4 regions of the Massilia sp. GCM10023247 genome follow, and region 3 is predicted to be linked to each of the others. Evidence: predicted binding sites of a transcription regulator. Region 3 holds the regulator's gene; each other region holds the start of a gene.
What was found. The regulator FNR, encoded in region 3, switches genes on or off when oxygen is low (the NO sensors DNR and NnrR bind a similar motif). The targets are predictions, from matches to a motif close to TTGATNNNNATCAA.
Positions count from the first base shown of each region.

Region 1: a site for FNR is predicted at 1,299-1,312, ahead of ACFPAH_RS20750 (universal stress protein). Genes of this name have one in related genera too.
Region 2: a site for FNR is predicted at 1,618-1,631, ahead of ACFPAH_RS13285 (universal stress protein). Genes of this name have one in related genera too.
Region 4: a site for FNR is predicted at 2,023-2,036, ahead of ACFPAH_RS15145 (glycine-rich domain-containing protein). Genes of this name have one in related genera too.

Region 1 is NZ_JBHSIB010000025.1:21,541-24,991, forward strand. Features, by position in the region: gene ACFPAH_RS20745 (hypothetical protein) at 133-1,152, opposite strand; gene ACFPAH_RS20750 (universal stress protein) at 1,390-1,851, shown strand; gene ACFPAH_RS20755 (ComEC/Rec2 family competence protein) at 2,004-3,035, opposite strand; gene ACFPAH_RS20760 (hypothetical protein) at 3,032-3,451, opposite strand, start outside.
Region 2 is NZ_JBHSIB010000011.1:645,098-648,548, reverse strand. Features, by position in the region: gene ACFPAH_RS13295 (hypothetical protein) at 1-77, opposite strand, end outside; gene ACFPAH_RS13290 (hypothetical protein) at 164-1,492, opposite strand; gene ACFPAH_RS13285 (universal stress protein) at 1,704-2,528, shown strand; gene ACFPAH_RS13280 (CHRD domain-containing protein) at 2,547-3,152, opposite strand.
Region 3 is NZ_JBHSIB010000029.1:17,790-21,240, forward strand. Features, by position in the region: gene ACFPAH_RS22420 (DUF885 domain-containing protein) at 1-991, shown strand, start outside; gene fnr (fumarate/nitrate reduction transcriptional regulator Fnr) at 1,226-1,993, opposite strand; gene ACFPAH_RS22430 (cytochrome ubiquinol oxidase subunit I) at 2,209-3,451, shown strand, end outside.
Region 4 is NZ_JBHSIB010000017.1:177,921-181,371, forward strand. Features, by position in the region: gene ACFPAH_RS15140 (CHASE domain-containing protein) at 112-1,953, shown strand; gene ACFPAH_RS15145 (glycine-rich domain-containing protein) at 2,216-3,007, shown strand; gene ACFPAH_RS15150 (hypothetical protein) at 3,174-3,419, opposite strand.

The sequences.
Region 1 (3,451 bases), on a different contig from region 3:
GGTGTCCCGGCAGCGCATGCCTGCCCAGGGCGCTTGGCGTCGCCGCCAGAATGCGCGCTGCGAATTGTCGCGTCCTTGATGCAGATCAAACACCCGACCAGGATCCGAGAACGCGGCTCGCCAAAAAAGCCGTCACGGCGGGTTCCAGCGAACAGGGTCGAGGCGCACGATCCGGTACTGGTTGGCGCGAAACCCCCATGCCAGGATCTGGCCACGATCGTTGATGTCGACACCTGCCTCCAGCTGCCAGCCGCTGCCCGGCAGGAGCCGGTCGTTCAGGTTGAAGAGCCGGCCGCGCTCGTACAGGAAGGCCCGCGTTTCCAGCCAGCGGATGTTGGCGCCCCCCACGACCTGCCCGAGCTTGTTGATGGCGACGGCGAAGGCGAAGGGGCCACCCAGCGTGCCCAGGTCGGTCGTCTGCCCGTTGCTGTAGAGGAAGGCCTTGCCGTCGGAGGGCGACGCCGCGCCCGGCAGGCCGGCCGAGCCGACGATGTCGCCTCGCTCGTTGATATCCTCCGGCAAGCTCCAGGGCGCGATACGGGGTCCGATCAGCCGCACGCGGCCCCGCATCCAGACCACGGCCTGCTCCGCGCCGGCAATGCCGACCACCTGGCCGCGGTCGTTGATGCCCCGCGAGTAGGCCAGGTAGCCCGGATCGGCCGCAGGCAGTTCGCGCAGCCTGCCGTGCGAAAACAGGAAGGGCACGTTGCCGCGGCCCGGGGGCGTATGATTGCCCGTGATCTCGCCGCGATTGTTCAGCCCGGTCACGTTCGCGCTGCCGCCAAGCACGGCAAGGTCGCGCATCGTGCCGCGCGCCCACAGGAACAGGTGGACTCGGCCATCGAGACCGAGCGACAGCCCGGCCACCTCGGCGCGGTCGTTGATGGCGCCGGCCGTGCTGTAGCCGCCGAGCGTGCCGAGGTCGGTTCGCACGCCGCCGCTTTCGATGAATCCGTGCGTCACCCCGGTCGAGGTGACGAAGTTGCCGATCCCCTGGCCCTGGTTATTGATGTCGTGGACCGGGAATTCGGTCACGACGACGCGGTACATCCTGGCCGTGCCCTTGCCGTCTGCGGCTGGCGCAGGCGAAGGTACAGCCAGCAGGGCCAAGGCTGCCGCTCCCGCGGAAACCGATTTGACGAGCAAGTCCATGTCTGTCCCCTGACGTCACGCGTCGCACAAGTAGCACGAGTCCAGAGGCTAGGATTCGTGGCCCCGTCGGATTTGATCCCGATCATAGGTGCGCGGCTTATGGCAGCGTTGCCGCACGGTTCCGGCCGGGAAGCAATTCGAGGAATTTGATTCAGGTCAAAGCTTTTGCACCTTGCAACGATCATTCTGATGTCGAATCCACACGCCCTACAATGACCAGCCGCTGGAGGCAGAACCATGTTTCGGAGAATCCTGATCGCGACCGATGGCTCCTGGCTGGCTGAGTCAGCAGCACGTGCCGCGATCTCCCTCGCCAAGGGCGGCAAGGCGGAAGTCCTGGCTTTCTCGGCCGCGCCTCCGTATCCGGTGCGGCTGACCGGACGCGAGACGAAAGCGGATATCGAGGCGGCAATGGCTGAGGCGCACCAGGAGGCGATCGCACACGTGGCGACGGTGGCCGGCCTGGCCCATGAGGCGGGCGTTGCCTGCCGTACGGTGACCGCCATCTCGCCGTTTCCGGGCGACGAGATCATCCATGTCGCCGAGGAGAACGCGTGCGACCTGATCGTCCTCGGCGCCAGCGGCGGGCGCATCGTTCCGCCGGGACTGGCCGGCGGCGTGGCCCAGCAAGTGCTGGCCTACTCGCCGGTGCCGGTCCTGATGTTGCGCGATGCCGGCAGGCCGGAACACACGCTCTGAGCTTGTCACGCATATCAGGCGGAACCGAGAAATTGTCGGAATCGACTTTGGTCCCGGCCACCGGTTCGCCTCCGTCGCAGCGCGCGACCCTCACCGGCCTCGCACTGCACAGGCAAACTGAGACGCAAGGCGGAAAGCTAGCGGCGTCAAATTCAGACGGCTACACGTACAAAGGCATCGTCAGCGCTCGGATATGAGGTTAAGTATTTCGGCCATGCCGCCGGACGGTTCCTCCACCTGTTCACCCATGGCGAAGCATAGTTAAAAATGAGTTCTGGATTGCTAATGGACCCGATGAGCCGGGCGATAAGGGCTTGGTCGGGATGTGCATGTATCTTGCCGTTCGTGCTGAAGGCAAAACGCTTGCATTCTATCCTTCTCAAGAAATCTGCGGAGGTATTGGCTTGGCTGCCGTGGTGCGATACCTTCAATAAATCGAGTTTAACCTTCTGTCTCGGCCAATAGTAGGCCAGTGAGGAGCAGACCACATCAGCGTGCGCATCGCCGGACAGCAGGATCTGCTTGTCTCCGTAGTTCAGTAAGAGGGCGATACTGCTCGCGTTTGATACGGACTGGTCTGGCAGAAAACGCTTTCCGACCAGACTGGAGAACGGCGGCGGCGGCCAGGCATCCCGACGTCCAAGTCGATCCCGCAGCCCTGAATTACCGTCGCTCAGCAACTGTGCGGGCGATTGTTTCGCCAACGCGGCCAATTCCTTTTTCGTTGGTGACAACACCCAGATTGATATGCCTCCCGGCAGGTCAATACTTCCAGGAGAACAGGCGCACACGGCATGCTCTTTAAAGGCCTTGTTCCACGGCAGTCGGTTTTTCACGATGAGGTCAGTCAAGGCTTCACTGTGCCGTGGCCCGAGCAAGTCCTGCGGCAACGCGTGTTTATACCCGTTGAACCAAATGTCATTGACGACCACCCAGTCCGGCATTTGTTCCAGTAAAGCGATAATTCCGCCAATATGATCGAAGTCATAATGGGTAACGACAATCGCCTCAAGGGTCAAGGTGCCATTGGTACGCGATGCGGAAAGGACTTCAAGTAGATTCGGTAGTGACGACGCGGGACCGCCATCGACTAGAATGTGACGGACGGGATTTTCGCCATAGCTCACCAGGATCGCATCGCCGTGTTCGGCTTGGATCAGTTTTACTTCAAAAAAGCTAGTCATGGTGACTGCTCTCCTAGGCAGCAATCCGCATCGCCGAAAGCAATCAACACCATGCCTAAAGCATTATCTCTTGCGAGGAATTCGCGGCGCAGGCCGGTGATTAGTTCGCCAATGGTTACTGGCGAGCTTGCTACCGATGCCGATATCAGTTTTTTGGTCAGGTCGGCGACCGCGATATTTGCGAAGCGGCCGAGGACGGTAGTAAGCGCGGCAACTACCACTTTGGCTCCCTCGCGCAACAATATGGCAGGCAAGCTAGTGTTAGAGGTGAGTCCGATGGCGGAATTACATCCGATTGCGATAACGACGGGTTCGGAGTTTCCGATATGCGAGCGGCGCACTGATCCGAACGCGAGTTTCTGCTCGTCGCCAATATAGAGATGATTGTTTTCGATGTGTGGAATTAAAACCAGCAA
Region 2 (3,451 bases), on a different contig from region 3:
AGGGCATCGAATGTCCCGGCATTGGTGTTGGCCTGCGCAGCCACCACCCCTGTCGGCAGAGCCAGGATGCCCAGCACAAAGCCGCGCCTATTCATAGGAAACTCCCCGTGGGGTCGAACTGCAGCCAGCTTACACCGGTGGCACGCCTCTGCGCGGGGCGCCTTCACCTTTGTCGCACAGGTCCAACAGCCTGGCGCCGCGCCTGTCCGCGCATCAGCCAGACGCGGCTACCCTCGTCCGGCCGCAGGCTGCTGTTGACGATGGCAACCCGCCCGCCCGGTCCCGCCGCCAGCTTCTTCCCCAGCAAGCCCTGCTGGCTGCCGTTCGCGGCGCCAGGCGCAGCTTCACTGCCCGGCACCAGGCCGGGCGTGGAAAAGCTGCGGCCGCCGTCGCGCGACAGCGTCATTCCGAGCGCGTGCGGCCGTCCCGCCCCGGGGCCCAGCACTTCCCAGATCAGGTACAGCCCGCCTTCGGCGTCGGTGGCGACGCCGGGATAGGCGGCGCTCTCCCGGCCGGCCGCGTCGGAGACCGTGCGCGGCGGCCCGAAGCGGTCGATGCCACCCGGGGAGCGCGTGTAGCGGATCCGGTAGCGCCCCCCGGGTCCGTCGGCCGCCTCCGCATACGCCAGGTGCAGGGCGCCGTCACGGTCCACCGCCAGGCGCGGCGCGTCGGCATGGCCGGCACCGGGCGCCACGCGCAGCGGCGGGCCGAAGCTGGCGCCGCCATCGGTCGATTGCGCGACGTGGATGTCGGCCGCCGGGTCCTCGCCCACGGTCCAGGCCAGGTAAACCCGGCCGCCGGGCGCCGTGGCCAGCGCAGGCGCCCGGGCCGGACGCGCCGCGCTGCCGGCGACCTGGCGCGGCGCCGTGAAGCTGGCGCCGGCGTCGCGCGAGCGGGCCAGCCACAGCGCGCCGTCGTACTCGGTCCAGGCTGCCACGATGCTGCCGTCCGCGGCCACCGCCAGGTCGTGGCTGCCGTTCGACCAGATCGTCCGGTTCAGGCGGCCCTTGCCGTCGCCGCCGCGCGAGCGCGACAGGTTGAGCGGCGCGGCGAACCGGCGCCCGCCGTCGTCCGAACACGCGAACAGGATCTCGCCGCCATGCGAGCCGCCGGAAAAAACGATTTCCTGCCACAGCAGGCAGACCTTGTCCGGCTGTCCTGGCGCCGCCCCGATGCGCGGCTGCCAGGAAAAGGTGGCCGGACTGCGCGAGACATCGACCGGCTTGCCGTCGGGCCTGCCGTCGGCTGCGGAGAAGCGCTGGAACAGGACCTCCTTGCGTGCCTGGTCGACCCAGGCCAGGGCCAGCCCGCCGTGTGCGTCGAACGCGACGGTCGCGTCGTCGACGTAGTCGTAGCGCGAATCGTTCTGGCGCCACGGGCCCTTTTCGCCGCCGCCCGTGGCCAGCACGGCGGCCGGTGCCCAGGCGAGCTGCGCCGGCGCGCCGGCCAGGGCGCCGGAAAGGACGAAGGCGATGGCGAAACTGGGACGCATGACGGTCTCCCCGGCAGCGGGTGGGCGCACGGCGAGCTTACCGCTTCCGGCGCGTGCGGCGCGGACGCCAGCGGAAGACCCGTCCTTGGCGGCTGCCGATGCACACAAAAAAATTCGAGGGATATTTGATCTGAATCAGCCGTGCGGCTGACGCGGCGCAGCACCCGGCGTAAAGTCGCCCCTGCCCGGACGAGCAAGGAAAGGAGCAGCCATGTTCAAGACGATCATCGTGCAGGTCGACGACAGCCCGGCCATGGAGGCGCGGATCCAGGCCGCGGCTTGGCTCGCCAATGCCCACGGCGCGCACCTGGTGGGCTGCGCCGCCACCGGACTGTCCTGGCCGGCCTATGCGATGCTGACCGGGTCGATGGCCGTCACGCCGATCGACGAATTCGACAGCCTGCGCGGCGCAGCGCGCAGCGCCCTGGACCGGTTCGCCGAACGCGCGAACCAGCTCGGCGTGACATCGACCGAACTGCGCCTGGTCGAGGACGAACAGCGCGATGCGCTGCTGTTGCTGTCGCGCTATGCCGACCTGGTCGTGACCGACCTCGATGGCCGCGGCCCGGCGGCCGTGCGCGGCCTGCCGCACTACCTGGCGCTGCACGGCGCGCGGCCGGTGCTGGCGGTCCCCGCCGCCTACGCCGGCGCACCGTTCGGGGAGCACATCGTCGCCGCCTGGAACGGCAGCGTGCCCGCGCTGCGCGCCATCGCCGCCGCCCTGCCGCTGCTCGAGCGCGCGCGCAAGGTGGCGCTGGCACTGGTCAATCCCGAACGCGAGGGCGACCTGCACGGCGAAGAACCGGGCGCCGACATGGCGCTCTACCTGGCGCGGCACGGGGTGCGGGTCGAGGTCGCGGCCGTGCACACCGCCCTGCCCGTCGGGGCCGCCCTGCTCGAGATCGTCCGCGCCGGCGGCGCCGACCTGCTCGTCGCCGGCGCCTTTGGCCACAGCCGCTACCGCGAGATCGTGCTCGGCGGCGTCACCCGCTACCTGCTCGAGCACGCGGCGGTGCCGGTGCTGTTCGCGCACTGAGGCCGGCGCCGGCCGGCATCACGCAGCCTGCTTTCGGCGGCGCCATCCTGCCAGGCCCGCGGCCCCGAGCGCGAACAAGGCCATGCTGCCGGGCTCGGGCACCTGTGCCGGCTGCTCGGCCAGGAAGCCACGGATCTCGCCGGTGGGGAACGAGGTGCTGTGGATGTTCAGGTAGCTGCGCCCGGCCAGCATGCCGGCCAACAGAGCATCGCGCGCGGCCGTGGTGCTGCCGCCGTTGGCGGCCAGGAAGCCTGGGTTATAGAAGCCGGCGTCGAGCAGGCTGAAGCTCTGGCTGTAGGCGCCGGCCTGGACCCCGGTCGTGAAGCCCGGGAAGCTCGGGACCGCCGTGGCGGGCGGCACGGCGCCGGTCAGCGGGACCGGCGTGCAGCAGTGAATATGGGCCGCGGTGCTGGTCCCGAGCAGGCCGGCGTAGCTGAAATCGACGAGGATCGTGTTGCCGACGTCGTCGACGGTGACCGTGGCCTGCCCCGTCGCCGGCGACGCATTCGGATCGGCTTCGTTCGCGCCGCTCATGGTGGTCGTGAACGTGACCAGGGCCGCGTGCGCCGGCAGGGCGCCGAGTAACAACGCACATGTTGACAAGCTGATAGCAAGACGTTTCATGACGAGTCCTCCGGGAATGGGTGTGCCGAAGTCCAAGCATGGAGCGTGCCGAGGTCTCGCCACGGGGCGTCGCGCTGTCCGATGGTCGACTCCGGTTTATGCACTGTAAATACTTTCGACATCGGTGGCCCGGCTTTCCCGTGCCGCCAGGCAAACCTGCCGCACAGCTTGCAGAGGCCATTCCGGCCGGGCATGCGTTAGACTCGACACTGGGCAGCACCAGTATGAGCGTCTAACAAAAGCTCCATGGCAAAGCGCGGCGTCGACGACAGCACGCCTGTACGGCGAGACGCCGTAAC
Region 3 (3,451 bases):
CACGGCCGGCATCTCGCGCCTGCCCGACGGCGCCAAGGCGTATGCGCGCGCGCTCGCCAACTACACCAGCACCACGCTCGGCGCCGAGGAGATCCACGCGATCGGCCTGCGCGAAGTGGCGCGCATCGAAGCCGAGATGGACAAGCACCTGCGCTCGCTCGGCTTCAAGGAGGGCAGCATCGAAGCGCGCATGAAGGCGCTCGACGCCACCTTCCAGCCGAAAGGCGAAGGGGACCCGCGCCCGGCGATCCTGGCGAGCTACGTCGAGATGGTGAAGGACGCCGAGCGGCGCAGCGCGCCCCTGTTCAACATGAAGCCGCGCGCCCCGGTCGTCGTGCTGCGCGAGCCGCCGCTGACCGAAGCCTCGGCCGCCGCCCACTATTCCCTGCCGGCGCCGGACGGCAGCCGCCCGGGCGTGTTCTGGGTGCCGATGCGCGGCCCGACCTTCGACATGATCCGCATGCGCAGCCTGTCCTACCACGAGGCGGTGCCGGGCCACCACTTCCAGCTGGCGATCCAGCAGGAACTGACCGGCATCCCGAAATACCGCAGCCAGCGCATCTTCAGCGGCGGCAGCGCCCACAGCGAAGGCTGGGCGCTGTACACCGAGCGCCTTGCCGTGGAGCAGGGTTGGTACGAAGGCGACGTCCCGGGCCTGCTGGGCGCGCTCGGTTCGGAACTGTTCCGCGCACGCCGCCTGGTGGTCGACACCGGCCTGCACATGAAGGGCTGGACCCGCCAGCAAGCGGTCGACTACGGCATCAACGTCCAGGAAGTGGACCGCTACGTCGCCTGGCCGGGCCAGGCCACCGCCTACATGATCGGCATGCTGCGCATCCTCGAGCTGCGCGACAAGGCCAAGGCGGAACTCGGTGCGAAATTCTCGCTCCCGGGCTTCCACGACATGGTGCTCGGCGCCGGCTCGGTGCCGCTCGACGTGCTGGGCCAGCTGGTGGACGGCTGGATCGCGAAGGAAAAGGCGAAGGCGTAATGCGTAGGGGTGGTCGAGGCCGGTGGCCTCGACTACGTGTTCACCGGGCGGCTCCACCCTTCACGACGCGCATACGCGGCCATTGCGCCTGCTTCGCGTTCCGCGGGCATTTAGCCCGCGTCACCCCACGCGTTCAACCACCCCGTGATCTGCCACGAATGATCGCCCGTGCGTTGAACGCGTGGGCGGCGCACACGCCGCGTGGGCATTTATGGCCGGGTGGAGCCGCCCACCCTACGACATCGGGCTACACTGGTCCGTGCCGGCCGCGATCGCCTTGAGCTTGACCGGGTCGAGCAGCCGCACTTCGCGCTTGTCGACCTCGATCCAGCCTTGTTTCTTGAAGCGCGACAACAAGCGGCTGACGCTCTCGATGGTCAGGCCGAGGTAGTTGCCGATGTCCTCGCGCGACATGCGCAGGCCGAAGCTGGTCGAGGAATAACCGCGCGCCGCGTAGCGGGCCGACAGGTTCACCAGGAACACCGCAAAACGCTGCTCGGCGCGCATGTTGCCAAGCAGTAGCATGACGTTCTGCTCGCGCGTGATTTCCTGGCTCATGATGCGGTGGAAGTGGCGCAGCAGCGCCGGCACCTGGCCGAACAGGTCTTCCAGGCGCGCGAACGGGATTTCGCACACTTCACTGTCTTCCAGCGCCACCGCGTCGCAGTGATGGCGGTCGCCGCTGATGGCGTCCATGCCGAGCAATTCGCCGGCCATCTGGAAACCCGTGATCTGCTGCTCGCCGGCCGCATTCACCTGGTAGGTCTTGAAATGGCCGTAGCGCACCGCGTACAGGCTGCGGAAGGGCTCGTCCATGGCGTACAGGCGCTCGTCGCGCGCGAGACGGCGGCGGCGGCCGATGATCTGGTCGAGCCGGGTGATGTCGGCGTCGTCCAGCCCCATCGGCAGGCACAGCTGGTGCATGCTGCAGGCGCTGCAGCTGGCCTTGATGGCGCCGAGGCTGATCGGCGCCGTCGCAGGAAGTGGAATGCCTTGGTTCATCTGGAGAGAAAAAAGCGGGGTCAGCCCGATTATAGACCGCCCACCTCGCCAACCCGGCGTTTTTTCCGGACATGGCTGTCCGCGCAGCGGCAAGCGATGTACGGACGCAACGGCCGTGCGGGCTTCAGTGTATTGTTGCCAACGACAGCCAGGCTGCCAACTGTGCGCGCGATGGACCATGCTAGATTCTGGAGAGCTCATCCCCGGAGGTGCTCATGTTCGGCTTATCGGCCCTGGACCTGGCCCGCATCCAGTTTGCGTTCACGATGTCCTTCCACATCCTGTTCCCGGCGGTCACCATCGGCCTGGCAAGTTACCTGGCCGTGCTCGAGCTGTCCTGGCTGCGCACGAAACGCCCGGTCTACGTCGACCTCTACCATTTCTGGCTCAAGATCTTCGCCGTCATGTTCGGCATGGGCGTGGTGTCGGGCATCGTGATGGCTTACCAGATCGGCACCAACTGGAGCGCCATGTCCGAGTTCGCCGGCTCGATCATGGGCCCGGTGCTGGCCTACGAGGTGCTGACCGCCTTCTTCCTGGAAGCGGGCTTCCTCGGCGTCATGCTGTTCGGCTGGACCCGGGTCGGCCCCGGCCTGCATTTCCTCGCCACCTGCATGGTCGCGGTCGGCACACTGATTTCCGCCACCTGGATCCTGGCCGCCAACAGCTGGATGCAGACCCCGCGCGGCTATGCCATCGAGGGCGGGCGCATGGTGCCGGCCGACTGGCTGGCGATCGTCTTCAATCCGTCGTTCCCGTTCCGGCTGATGCACATGGTGGTGGCCGCCTATCTCACGACGGCGCTCATCGTCGGCGCCACCGGGGCCTGGCAACTTCTTCACAGGAAAGAAAAGGCGCGCGACAACCCGGCGGTGCGCAAGATGCTGTCGATGGCGATGTGGATGATCCTGATCGTGGCGCCGATCCAGGCCGTGATCGGCGACTTCCACGGCCTCAACACGCTCGAACACCAGCCGGCCAAACTGGCGGCGATGGAAGGGCACTGGCAGAACGAGCCCGGCAAGGCCGTGCCGCTGCTGCTGTTCGGCATTCCCGACATGGCCGCCGAGCAGACCCGCTACGCGGTCGGCATCCCCAGGCTGGGCAGCCTGATCCTCACCCATAGCTGGTCCGGCCAGATTCCGGGCCTCAAGGAGTTCGCGCCCGAGGACCGGCCCAATTCGCTGATCGTGTTCTGGAGCTTCCGCCTGATGGTCGGCCTGGGGCTCTTGATGATCGCGCTCGGCGCCTGGAGCCTGCTGCTGCGGCGGCGCGGGCGCCTGTTCACTTCGACCGCCTTCCTGCGTGCTGCCATGTGGATGGGACCGGCCGGGCTGGTGGCCATCCTCGCCGGCTGGGTCACGACCGAAGTCGGGCGCCAGCCCTGGGTCGTGTACGGGGTCATGCGCACCAGCCAAGCCGCCTCGCCGCACGACGCCGGCACGCTCGCGCTCACGC
Region 4 (3,451 bases), on a different contig from region 3:
GCGGGATTTTTTTTGCGCGAAGCGCCTCCTCCCTACAACTAGCAGGCCTGATAGGTTTCATGCACGGGCCGTCTGGAGGATTCTGATTCAAATCAAACAAGTTGGATATCGATGGGATCGGACATGGGAATCGCGGCTGACTCGATGAGGAGAATTAGAGCGATCAAGCTGGGTTCCTGGTTGGGCGCATTGCTGTCGCTGAGCGTGGGCGTGGGTTTGTATGTCAGTACCAGCCAGGCAATCGAAAACGACGCGCGCGAGCGCTTTACGCACATGGCGCGCAATGTCCAGTCGATCCTGGATGGGCGCCTCAAGACCTATGCCGTCTTGCTTCGCGGAACGGCTAGCCTGTTTCTCGCGGCCGACGAGGTCACACGCGATGAATTTCGGCGCTATGTCGCCGGCCTCGACCTGCCGCTTTACTTTCCTGGTGTTGAGTCGATCAACTTCGCCAAGCACTTCTCTGATGCCGAACGCGATCGGTTCGAAACAGAAATGTTGCAAGACATCGACGGACACGGACGCAATGCAAGGATCAAACCCGAGGGGCGGCGTGCAGAGTACACCGTATTGACATTCATCGAGCCGGGCACGGCCTGGATTGGTCGGATCGGTGTTGACATGCACCCGAAGCCAGAAGGTGCCAGGCTCTTCGCGCTTTCTCGCGACACAGGTGAGGTATTGACATCGGGTGCCCCCGTGCATTCCGGATCGTTGGTAATGGGCCTGGCCATGCGCTTGCCGGTCTATCGCGCCGCTATGCCCCCGCAGGATGTGGCCCAGCGCCGCGCTGCCTATCTGGGTACGGTCGGGATCGGATTCAGCGTCAGCAGCCTTGCGCACGGCGTGCTCGACAACATGCCGAAAAACGCGACGCGGCTGGTGATTTCCGGAACGGGCCTGGGCAAGGAACCCGGCAGGCCGAATGGCTACCGCCGTACCGTGTTCTTTGACAACCGCCCGGGCGTGGTTCCGGACGAGCGGACCGAATTCCGCGCGCGCTTGCCGGTAGGACCAAGCGGGCGCGAATGGGATATTGATTTCACCGTGACGAAGCGTAGCTTGTATACGGAGCTCGACAGCGCTCTTCCATGGGTGGCGATGCTGGCCGGGATCATCGGCACCTCCCTGCTATATGCGCTGTTCCAGACGCTCAGTTCGTCACGCCGTCGCGCCATCGGGCTGGCCGAAGAGATGACCGAGGGATTGCGGGCGAGCGAAGCGAAACTGCAGAAAACCAACGACAACCTGCGGCGCCTGGCGGCCCATGCGGAAAACATCAAGGAAGGCGAACGCAAGCGCATCGCGCGCGAGATCCACGACGACCTCGGCCAGAACCTGCTGGCGCTGCGCATCGAAGTCGACCTGCTCGCCTCGCGTACCAACAAACGCCACCCGCACCTGCATACGCGGGCCCACTGGATGCTCGAGCAGATCGATGCGACGATCAAGAGCGTGCGCCAGATCATCAATGACCTGCGTCCGAACGTGCTCGACCTGGGCCTGACGGCAGCAGTCGACTGGCAGATCACCGAGTTCCAGCGGCGCACCGGCCTTGCCTGCGAACTGGTGTCGCACAACCACGACCTGCATGTGAGCGACCGCTGTGCGACGACCTTGTTCCGCATCCTCCAGGAATCGTTAACCAACGTGTCGCGCCACGCCCGCGCGACCAGGGTACGGGTCGAATTGGCCGTCGATCCGGATTCGATCTCGATGACTGTCAGCGACAACGGCATTGGCCTGAGCAAGGCGGGCGGACAAAAGCCGGGCTCCTTCGGCCTGGTCGGCATCGAGGAACGGGTCCGTATCCTGGGCGGCAAATGCATCATCAGCAGCAGTCCGAATGACGGTACGACCGTCCATGTCTCGATCCCGGCGGCCGACAATCTCCTCTCCGTTGCCCCCGCGCCCGCTTCAGCCAAACCCTCTCCCGCCTTCGATGGGCTGTAGGCCCAAGCTTCTCGATTTTGTAGGCCTACTGCCCGCCGGCGCGTAGGCGCATTTGCCACAAAAAATTTGTTGATGCGCTTCAACTTGCGAGAAATCAACAATTTTCAGATGCTTGAGATGGAGAATTCATATCAATGCTTCGCGTCAATAACGACGCAAGCACCAAACCGCGAGGAGGACTACCCATTGCCAACACCACTTCGTCGATTGCCCGCACCCATACCAAAATAACAATGCAGTAGCCAAAACAAAAGGATAGATCATGATTTCGAATAACGACTTCGCTCTTATCGCTGCTCTGGATCTGAACCCGATCAAAACGAAACTGATGCACAAGGAATCCGGCGAGGGCTGGTCTTTGGAGCATGCGAATGCCGTCGAGACCGAATACCGCCGCTTCCTGTACCTGATGAAGGCCTTCCCCCACGTGCCGACGGCACCGCTCGTCGATGTCGACACCTTCTGGCACTACCACATCCTCGACACGATGAAATACGCCCGCGATTGCGAGCAAGCCTTCGGTTACTTCGTTCACCATTATCCCTACCTTGGCCTGGAGGGCGAAAACGGCGTGGAGATGCAGCAGCAGGCAGGCGAGCGCATGCGCGAGTTGTACGAATCCACCTTCGGCGTGTCGTATGTGCGCCGGCCAAGGGAGGACGGCGTCCTGGAAGCCGCCGAAGTGCAAACGGCGTGCGATGCCGGCATCAGCCAAGCGGCGAACTCGGCCTGGTGCTTCGGCCCGGGCATTACCAAGACAGCGGACGTTCAGACCGCCTGGTGCTTCGGCCCGGGCATTACCAAGGCAGCCGTTGCCGAGACCGCCTGGTGCTTCGGCCCAGGCATCACCAAGGCAGCTGACCTCCAGACCGCCTGGTGCTTCGGGCCGGGCATCAGCAAGGCAGCCGACGTCAAGACCGCCTGGTGCTTCGGGCCGGGCATCACCAAGGCGGCCGACGTCCAGACCGCCTGGTGCTTCGGGCCGGGCATCACCAAGGCAGCCGACCTCCAGACCGCCTGGTGCTTCGGCCCAGGCATCCCGCAAGCAGCCTGATACGTGATATGCCCCGGTGACTGCGCTCTGCATGCGCGGGCCGCCGGGGCAACTATCCGGCGGCGCCGTTTCGCTTGCATCGCCGCATCCGCCCCTCACCACTGCCCGGCGATCGTGTGGGACAGACGCGTGCAAGCTCCAACCGGTGCCGCCAGCCTTCCCTGCCTCAGGCGCCGGCCATTTCCGGTTCAGTCCCCGTTTCCCGCGCAATCATCAGCGAGCGCAATTCGCGAATGCTGTAGTCGCTGATTTCATGCATGCGCAGCAGGATCGTCGCGCCGATCGGCAAGGCGCTATGGCGGATCTTGCTGATCACCGGCGGCGCCACTTCGAGCGCCCGCGACAAGGCGGCGTCGTTCTTCAGCCCGAGTTTCGAGATCACCGCGTCGAGCACGCGATTGGGGTCGTACATGGCGCCTTCCGGCAATCTTCTGATGGGCATCG